3 regions of the Variovorax sp. LjRoot175 genome follow, and region 3 is predicted to be linked to each of the others. Evidence: riboswitches for the same ligand, from Rfam matches in the RefSeq annotation. Region 3 holds a riboswitch; each other region holds the start of a gene.

Region 1 (3,225 bases), on a different contig from region 3:
CAAGCGTTGGCCAAGCTGAGCGATCTTGCCGCCGACATTCGCTTCCAGTTGGTAGGTCAACCTTGTCCCTTCCGGTGTGTCCGCCAGGGCCACGACGGCTGAGCTCTTGGCAAAGCCCGCAACGCCTCCCTCGCCCTCGCCGACCAGCTGATAGCCGTTCGGAGGATCCCGATCGAAGAGGCGGACTTTGCCCCTGAATCGCGCCTTTAGCGGTCCGAATTCGAAGCGCACGATCGCGGCGAACTCGCCGTCGGACCTCTCCTCGACCTCTTCGCAGCCGGGGATGCACTGCTTCAGGATCGCCGGTTCGTTCATCGCGGAATACACAGTCGCCCGGGAGGCAGGGTCGATCTTGCGCACCGCCTTGTTCTTGCGATGGCACCGCTTAAAAAGGATCAGGGTAGGCTAAACACCCGGGTCAAATTTGAAGCCCAGCGCCGGCCATACCGCGTGGTCGTCGGCGGTGGCCAACAAGCTGGCGCGCACGATATGGTGGTGTTGGCACGCGGACAGGCGTGGAGACCTGCGGCGTGGCAGCCAGTGCACTGACAGGAACCTAGAAACTACCGCTTCGAAGGAGAGCAAGCGACCACGCGTGTGATGGGCCAGACAGGTCGGACCGGGATGGGAACACTCCGATATGGATCAAGAGCACCAAACTCGATGATCAGTTGGGAGCCTCGTCAGCGAATACCATCAGGGCCAGCAGGCATCACCCCTGCACAACAGGCCGGATATAGACTGCAGCCCTGCCTCCTGATCCTTTACACACAAGTTGCTTGTAATCCGGGAGGCGCCCATATAAGCATTTCCAGTGTTCTAGATTACCGAGTTCTTCATCTAAAAGGCGGTCTTCACGGTTGGTCCGCGTCGCGTCGTGTATGGCGCCCGCGCTGAAACGCTGTCTAGCCAAGAGAGCCCGGCCGAACTCGTAGAGTGCCCGAGCTCAGCAGGACGACCTCTTCAGCGAGCTCGCGCGCACCAACAGGTGGTCGAGCCCGACCTCACCGAACTCGTTGATGACCACCACCGTGTCCGCCACGCCGGCATCGGCCAGCAAATGGCGCAGCAGCGTGGGTGCCGCTGCCGAGGAAGCCGGTCAGCGCATTTATCGGTACACAGCCGTCAGCCCAGGCCGCGGCGTGGTTCATCGTCAGGCCAACTCGAAGATGGCATCGACCTGGACAGCGACGTTGCGCGGTAGCGAATTGCAGCCGACTGCGGCGCGCGCATGCCGACCCGCTTCGCCGAACACCTCGACCATCAGGTCGGAGGCGCCGTTGATCACCTTGGGATGGTCGCCGAACTCGGGGGTGGAATTAACGAAGCCGCCGAGGCGCACGCAGCCCGCGACGCCATCGAGGCTGCCGCCCAGCGCCGTGCGCAGCTGGGCAAGGATGTTGATCGCGCACAGTCGCGCCGCCTTCTGGGCGTTCTCGATCGAGACGTCCTGGCCGACCTTGCCCACGTACTGGTCCTTGCCGCCGGCGGTCGGCACCTGGCCCGCGATGTAGATCAGCGCGCCGCTCTTTCGGGCCGGCACATAGTTGGCGACGGGGGCGACCGCCGTCGGCAATTCAATGCCGAGTTGGGTCAGGCGTGCGTCGGGTCCTTGCGTTGTCATTCTCTGGTGTCCTTGGAAGTAAGTGGTCAATTGCCGAAATAGGGGTCGTCGAGTGGGGCGGAGAGCTGATCGTCGGCATTCAGCTCGCTCAGGGCGGGCGCGAGCGCGCTGCCTGTGGTACGAATATCCCGAGCAGGCCGGCGCCGAGAACGATCACGCGCATGTCGTGAACCTATGAGGTTGCAGCGCTTGAACGCGGAGAAACGGAAGCTCGAAAAGAAAGCAACCGGACCATGCGTCCAAGTTGCCGCTCCCCCTGTCCTCGGTACCTGAGAGATTCACCCGCTGCGCCCGCAGCAGGTTTGCTCCTTCGGTGCATCACATGACGTGATGGCTCTCCAGACGGCTTTGACAGTTGATGCAGTACAGGCTCATCACGTGAGCCGACCTGAGCGTTTATGGGAGTTTGCGCCTTCGGTGGAGCCGCTTCGCGCGGCCCGCTCTCCTGCTATGACGAAGTCTATTCGGATCGTTGCTGGAAGTCGATAGTGCCGCAAGGGGTCGGGAGCCAACCAGCCTCTCGTTGTTCGAGCGCCAAGCCTGGAACGTGAGGCAGGGGAGTTGAAAAAATCAGAACTGGCCGGCCAGCGCGCGGCCGTCGTGATGAGCCTGGTGCAGGCGGCAAGCTCTGCGGCCCTGATCCGCACGCGTACCTAAAGACGTCCTGCAGCGCCTGCCCACGCACATGGCCAGCCGCATCGACAATCTCCTGCCGCACCGCTGGCAATCGATGAAGTGCCCTCCCGGCGAGACCGCCGTGAGCGGCCAATTGCCGCGTGCCGCCGGTCGCAGTCGTCAAGGATCGGACGGCCATCCGCTTACCTTCTATGCGACAAGTGCCATGAGCATCCGATTGCGCGCGGACATACTGCAACTGCTACGATTGCCGACCTTTTGGCAGGAGAGTCCACGATGATGCCGGTATCTGGTGTGAAGGCCGAACCCGCCAAGCTGGCGCGGCGGCGAGTGAAGGTCGGCTTCATCCTCCTTCCGGGCTTCACGATGTTTTCGTACTCTGCCCTGGTTTATATCTTGAAGCATTGCACCGACCCCGCAGCCGCGGTCGGAGTCGACTTTGAATATATCGTTCTAGGACAAAAGCCAGCGCAAACGACCTGCGGGGTCCAAGTACCTCCGACAGCGCCCCTGCACGCTGCTCGCGATTGCAACTACGTTTTCGTGATAGGCGGGAAGACAGCTGCTCCTGTCGAGGACCGCAGATCGATTCTGGAAGCACTCACAAGCGCCGATATGAAGGGCGCAACTCTTGTGGGGACAGGTTCGGGACTATTTGTGCTAATCGAAGCCGGATTTTTCGATAGGTTGCCCTGCGCAACGGATTGGTATCGGGGCGTCGACCGAGATACCCGTTTTGCAGAGGTGCAGCAAATCTCCGGCATTAACTTGGTCGTGAGCGGCAGGCGAGTTAGCTGTGCAGGAGGGCTAGCGGCGCTGGAACTCGGATCATGGCTTCTAGAGCGTCATTATGCCGCTATCGGCGCCGAGATTCCCGCGCCGCAAGAGCTTTCGACCTCCCCCACCGAAACTGAGCAGAATTCTGAAACAAGAGAAAATCCACGCGATGCGAGAGTACTTCGGGC
Region 2 (3,225 bases), on a different contig from region 3:
TTCAGGTGCAGGGATTCGGGGCCCGGGCGCCCTGCATCGGTAACGTCCGCCTTCGGATGCCGCCGATGCATATGCGTTCGCGACCCAGTGCGCAGGCGGTGGAACGTTCGCGGGTGCTTGAACGCCCCGCCAACGAACGCGTGCCCCTGCAATTGGCCACGACGGTCAATGAGGTGTGGAGCATGGCTACGGGCGTATTAGTTCCTGCCAGAGGTCTTCTTTCGACACGTGCTTCGTTGGGCGGTTCGACAGGGCTTTGAGCACACATCGAGCGGCCGCATCCAAGCGGCTTCTTCCATTGCACCCGAGCGAACGATCAACTGGTGAATAAACGATCCAGCGCGTTGCAGAAATCGACACAGCCGATGCTTCATGCCACCGCCGACCAGGGCGCTCTGCGCCCCCGTTGGTTGTCAGGCAACTGAGCCATGTGCAGCAGGACGGGTGGTTCAGAGAGGCATCCAGGGAGCAGAGGAGCCAGTCTGCCGGGTGCCTTGTGTCCCATGCTCCAGCCCGGTGAACGTGAAATCGACCTCCGGCCTCAGCCCGCTCACGATGCGCGCGATCGATTTGCCCGAGCCGCAGGCGTGGGTCCAGCCCAGCGTGCCGTGGCCGGTGTTGAGGAACAGGTTCGGCAGCTTCGTTTTGCCGATCAGCGGCACGTTGCTGGGCGTCGCCGGCCGCAGGCCGGTCCAGAACTGCGCGCGGCTGGTGTCGCCGGCGCCGGGGAACAGTTCTTCGACGCGCCGCACGATGGCCTCGCAGCGCACGCGGTTCAGGTCGCGGTCGTAGCCGTTGAGTTCGGCCGTGCCGGCGATGCGCAGGCGGTCGCCGCTGTCCGAGGTGTAGCGCGAGAACACCAGCTTGTATTCGTCGTCGGTCAGCGACACCTGGTGCGCCTTCGAAGCGTCCTTCACCGGCAAGGTCACCGAATAGCCCTTGGCCGGGTAGATCGGCAGCCGGATGCCCAGCGGTGCGGCGTAGAACGGGCTCAGCGAGCCCATCGCCAGCACGAAGGCATCGCCGCGGATGCGCTGGAAGCGGCCTTCGTTGTCTGTCGCTTCCACGTGGTCGATGCTGCCGCCTGCTTCGCGCAGCGCGGTCACGGTGTGGCTCATGAGGAAGTTCACGCCGGCCGCAGAGGCCAGTGCGACCAGTTCGCGCGCGAAGCGGTTGGCATCGCCCGATTCGTCTTCGGCCGTGTAGGTGGCGCCGGCCAACTGGGGCCGGATGTGGGCTAGCGCGGGCTCGATCTTCACCGCCTCGTCGGCCGAGATCACCTGGCGCTCGCAGCCCAGTGCGCGCATCTGCTCGGCCGGCTTCAGTGCGCCGTCGAATTCCTTCTGTGTCGTATAGAAGTGCAGGATGCCCTGGGTGCGCTGGTCGTAGCGGAGACCGGTGTCGCGGCGCAGCTGCTGCAGCGTGTCGCGGCTGTAGGTGCCCAGGCGCACGATCTGCTCGATGTTGTGGCGCGTGCGCGCCGGCGTGCATTCGCGCAGGAACTGCAGGCCCCAGAGCCACTGGCGCATGTCGGCGCGGATGCGAAAGAGGAGCGGTGCATCTTCCTTGCCGAGCCATTGCAGCACCTTGAGCGGCGCGCTCGGGTTGGCCCAGGGTTCGGCATGGCTGACCGAGATCTGGCCGCCGTTGGCGAAGCTGGTTTCGGCAGCCGGTGTGGCCTGCCGGTCGATCACGGTCACTTCGTGGCCGAGTTGCTGGAGGTAGTAAGCCGAGGTCACGCCGAGCAGGCCGGCGCCGAGAACGATCACGCGCATTTCGAGAACCCTTGAGGTTGCAGCGCTCGAACGCAAAGGGAACGGAAGCTCGAAAAAAGAAAGCAACCGGACCGTGCGTCCAAGTTGCCGCTCCCCCTGTCCTCGGTACCTGAGAGATTCACCCGCTGCGCCCGCAGCGGGTTTGCTCCTTCGGTGCATCACATGGCGTGATGGCTCTCCAGACGGCTTTAACAGTGAAGCAGTACAGGCTCATCACGTGAGCCGACCTGAGCGTTTATGGGAGTTTGCGCCTTCGGTGGAGCCGCTTCCCGCGGCCCGCTCTCCTGCTGGATCGCAGTCTATGCGGACCATCGCTGGCAGTCAATAGTTCGCCATCGGGCGGGCCCGACCCCGGGGCATGAAGCAGGGGGCGCGGGTTGGTGCTTCTTAGTAGTCAACAATGCGTCAGGCATTGACCAGTCGATCGGCTGGTCAACTTGGTCCAGGCGGAGCGGCGCGAAGGAGACTTGCTCCAGGGCAAGAGCGAGGATCGTCGATCCACGCGCAGTGCCTGGCGCTGCTGGCCTATGCCTCCGACAATGCCGGTGACGAAGCAGCCGTTCATCTCAAACTCCCGGCGGCGCAAGCGAGGCCATCGACCAGCGCCTCCACATCCTGCGGCGTGTGCGCTGCGCTCAGCGTGATGCGCAGGCGCGCGGTGCCCGCAGGCACGGTCGGTGGGCGGATCGCCGGCACCCACAGATCTTGTGCATCGAGCGCCGCGGACAAGGCCAGCGCCGCCGCGTTGTCGCCGACGAGCTCGTATTGGCGTCCATCGACAAGATCAAGCAGATCTACCTGGCATGTGATGGAAGGGACCTGCGACGAAAGACCGCGCGCGCCAAGCTCGGGCGATCTTGGCGCTCCACTGGGTGCTTATGTTTTATAACGTTGCTGAACATATGTGGAGCAAACGTCTCACTATCAATCGCCGAAATACAGCGGGCTGGCGCGAGAAGAACGTGTTCTCCTACTCCTCCTGATATTCGGCCGCTGAACGGCCGGAAACCAACTCTGTTCATCTTGATCTTTGAGAAACTGCACCTTGCGGGCGGGGACTCGCGGGGCTACGAATTGGGCGAGCCCATGCTCGTTCATGATCGGGATCGCTTTCTGGGCTCCCTAGACCCGGTCGAAGTCAGCCCCGACAGGTCGGAAGTTCGCATCGCCCGCTTTCTACCTTCGCCCCGTTTGGGAAGCGAGCGACGCAAGTTCGGTCCGCTCTTGCTGGTGGAGGTCACGATGTTTCTGGCCGAGCACTTCCCGAGCATCCAGAACGTGCACTTCGCGTTGACAAGGGAGATCGAAATGGACGGAGACGGCATGATGATCGCCGCCGCTCGAATCGAGCTGCTGAGGAGCATCGGTGCCGCGGAAGCTCATGCTCGGCCGCAGCCAGATTCGGGCAGGCCCGGCAATTTTGTTGTCGAAGGCGTTTGGTCGTACACAG
Region 3 (3,225 bases):
CTCTTGCCGACTTCCGGCAGGTCGACGAAGACCACGTCGCCCAGCGCATCCTGCGCATGAACGGTGATGCCGACGGTGGCGACGCCGTCGCCGACCGCCTGGACCCACTCGTGGTCCCTGGTGTACTTGATGCTCATGAAAGGCTCCTTGAAGAAAAGAATTCAACCGCGGTAGTAGTGCTGCGGCACGAAAGGCATGGTGCTCACTTCCATCGGCACCGGCTTGCCGCGCACGATGGCCTGGATGCGGGTGCCGGGCTCGGCATAGGCAAGCGCGATATAGGCCATCGCGACCGGCCGGTCGACCGTGGGGCCGAGCAGGCCGCTGGTCACCTGGCCGATGGGCGCGCCCTCGAAGGATTCGAGCAAGGTGCCATCGCGCACCGGCACGCGCTCCAGCGCCACCAGGCCGACGCGCTTGCGCTTGAGCGTGTGGTGGTCCAGGTGGCCTGCGACGCCATTGGCCGCCGTGAGTTGCGCCAGCACCTTGGCCGCGCCCGGAAAGCCGCCTTCGCGCGCACCGCCGGTGCGCCGCACCTTCTGGATCGCCCAATTGAGCGAGGCTTCGACCGGCGTGGTGGTCTCGTCGATGTCGTTGCCGTAGAGGCACAGGCCCGCTTCGAGCCGCAGCGAATTGCGCGCACCCAGGCCGACGGGCTTGACCTCGGGCTGGGCGAGCAGCAGCCGCGCGAGCGCTTCGGCATCCTTGGCGGCCACCGAGATCTCGAAACCGTCCTCGCCCGTGTAGCCGCTGCGCGTGGCAAAGGCCGCGATGCCGCCGATCTGCACCGCGCCGCCGGTCATGAAGACGAAGCGCTCGATGCCGGGCGCGAGCCGGGCCAGCGCGGTCACGGCCTGCGGGCCCTGCAGCGCCAGCAGGGCGTGGTCGGGCATCGGCAGCACCTGGCAGCGCGCGCCGATCCTGGCCTGGATGTGCGCGATGTCGGCCACCTTGCAGGCGCCATTGACGATCACGAACAGCGAGTCGTGGCCTTCGTTGAAGAACATCAGGTCGTCGAGGATGCCGCCTTCGTCGTTCAAGAGCAGGCCGTAGCGCTGCTTGCCCGGCGCCAGGCCGATCACGTCGACCGGCATCAGGCTCTCGAACGCGGCGGCGGCATCGGGGCCAGCCAGGCGCAGCTGGCCCATGTGGGAGATGTCGAACAGGCCGGCGGCCTCGCGCGTGTGCTTGTGCTCGGCCATCAGGCCGGCGGGGTACTGCACCGGCATCACATAGCCCGCGAAGGGCACCATGCGGGCGCCGAGCTCCAGGTGCAGGTCGTAGAGCGGGGTCTTTTGCAGATCGTCGGATGCGGAGGCCAAGGCACTCTCCAAAGGGGCAGTCCAGATCCATGACATTCTTGCCATGGGCCACCCCTGCTGTCCGCTTTACCTGAGAGATTCGCCCCACGATCGGGGTTTGCTCCTTCGGTGGACGGCACTGCGAACAAAGAACGCGATGCGCCGCCTCTCTCCAGCAAGGAAACGCCCGGAAAATGGGGCGCTTCGTCAGTCCTTTTGCCTGAGCGTTCGGGCCCGTTTTTCGAGGGGACCTGCGCCTTCGGCGGCCCCGCGCTGCGAGGCTCTCTCCTGACCCGTCCGAGTGTAAGGGATGAGCCCGGTCCTGGCCGCTCAGGAGCGCTCCAGGCGCAGCCGCCTGAGCAGAAACTTCTCCCACAGCTTGTCGGCGACGAGCTGCAGGGAGCTGCGAATGTGCGCTCTGGCATTGCGCGCGTCGTAGGGCGAGCGGATGTCGGCGCCCAGCTGCCGGGCGCGCACGCTGAGCATGCTCTCCGAGAGAACGCAGCGCGCCTTCATGCGCAGGTCGCCGAAGTTCTCCGGCGAGAGCGCACTGGCCTTGTGCCATTCGTGGGACCACTTGAATCTGCGCTGCCTGGACGGATCGCTCTCGTCCTTGATCAGCCAGGCTGACACGAAATCGACATAGGCCTCGTCGACGCTGTCGCGAAACAGACGGTGCTCGGGTTCGAAGCGGTCGTAGACCAGCGAATCCAGGAATTCGTTGCCCGGCGAAAGCGCACCGAGCTGGCTGCGCAGGTTGCCGTTCATCGCGAAGCAGTAGGTCGAAACCCATTCGAGCAGGGGACCGAGCGGCGTCATCGTCGAGCGCGGAAAATCGTTGATCTCGCCGAAGAGCCACGGGCCCGGGTGCAGCCCCAGCCTCTTGATTTCACCGCCGAAGCCGGCCACCCTGCGTTCGCTCCATCCGTGGTTTCGCGCGACGGTGTCGTTCGAAAAGATCCACACGTCGGGCTCGCCGCTGCGGGCAAGAATGGCTGCGACTCCTTGGTCCCACCCAGTGAATTCGCGGTTGGAGTTGTCGCCTGCGATGACGAAGCCGTCCTCGAATTCCGCATTGCGCAATGCTTCGCCTCCGGTGGACCTGGCGTTGTCGACGATCGCGAGAACGACACGATCGCTCTCGCCGGCCAACTGCCTTCGCAGCTTGGTCAGCACCTGGACCGAATGATCACGATGCCGACTCCCGTACTCCAGATGAACAAAACCGTAGTTCGTCATGCCTGTTGACAGAAAAAAGAAGGGAGGGTCGGGGCGCCGGATGGGCGCGACGCGACGAGTATCCCTCCTCGTCTTGTCAGCGGAGACGCCGAGTTTGCCCGGATGCGGCCATGGCGGCCGTCGGGGCCGATTTCAATGCACGAGCTGGGGCGGCAGCAGCTTGTCGATGCGTTCGCGGATCGACGTGGCGCGCTCGGCACCCGCGAGCTTCTCGATCTCGCCGAGCATGGCGGATGCGGCGGCCAGCATCGACTCCCGGTCGCGCGCTTCGCGCAGCAGCTCGCGGAACTGCCCGGCCAGGATCGGATCGCGCCTGACGAACATGCGCTCGCACAGGTCGAACAGGAACATCCGCGTGGTGGCGAGCGAACGCTTGCCGTCGAAGACATCCGCCGCGACCGGCGGCTCGGGGCTCGCGTCGGGCGCCGGAGCTGCCTGCACCGGCGGCGCCACGGCGGGCGTAGCGGGTTGCGAACGATGCAGATAGCCCTCCTGCACCAGGTGCAGCGCCACGCGGCCGGCCTCGTCGCGGCTGCCGAAGAGCTGGCCGAAGTCGGTGACCGAGCGCTGGCCGTCGGCCATCAGCAGCAGGGCGCGCTCGCGCTGGCCCAGCGTGCGGCGGCCCGGCTGGAGTTCTTGGCGCGCTTTCTCGGTCTTGATGAGGAACATGGGATGCTCGGGCGTT

What was found. A riboswitch is a leader RNA that binds a small molecule or an ion and turns the genes downstream of it on or off. The one in region 3 is predicted to bind glycine.
Region 1: another riboswitch for glycine. It lies ahead of ACSQ89_RS40825 (RidA family protein); the one in region 3 lies ahead of gcvT (glycine cleavage system aminomethyltransferase GcvT).
Region 2: another riboswitch for glycine. It lies ahead of ACSQ89_RS39025 (D-amino acid dehydrogenase); the one in region 3 lies ahead of gcvT (glycine cleavage system aminomethyltransferase GcvT).

What each region holds. Positions count from the first base shown of each region.
Region 1 covers NZ_CAXURY020000003.1:623,679-626,903, forward strand. Annotated here, with positions in the region: gene ACSQ89_RS40820 (SRPBCC family protein) at 1-360, opposite strand, end outside; gene ACSQ89_RS40825 (RidA family protein) at 1,154-1,624, opposite strand; glycine riboswitch at 1,871-1,976, opposite strand; glycine riboswitch at 1,992-2,082, opposite strand; partial or broken gene ACSQ89_RS40830 (transposase domain-containing protein) at 2,177-2,351, shown strand; gene ACSQ89_RS40835 (GlxA family transcriptional regulator) at 2,537-3,225, shown strand, end outside.
Region 2 covers NZ_CAXURY020000003.1:257,531-260,755, forward strand. Annotated here, with positions in the region: gene ACSQ89_RS39025 (D-amino acid dehydrogenase) at 450-1,775, opposite strand; glycine riboswitch at 1,862-1,967, opposite strand; glycine riboswitch at 1,980-2,072, opposite strand; partial or broken gene ACSQ89_RS39030 (8-amino-7-oxononanoate synthase) at 2,337-2,534, opposite strand; gene ACSQ89_RS39035 (hypothetical protein) at 2,799-3,225, shown strand, end outside.
Region 3 covers NZ_CAXURY020000001.1:2,191,360-2,194,584, forward strand. Annotated here, with positions in the region: gene gcvH (glycine cleavage system protein GcvH) at 1-137, opposite strand, end outside; gene gcvT (glycine cleavage system aminomethyltransferase GcvT) at 162-1,358, opposite strand; glycine riboswitch at 1,370-1,487, opposite strand; glycine riboswitch at 1,500-1,602, opposite strand; gene ACSQ89_RS11050 (hypothetical protein) at 1,632-2,540, opposite strand; gene ACSQ89_RS11055 (hypothetical protein) at 2,673-3,209, opposite strand.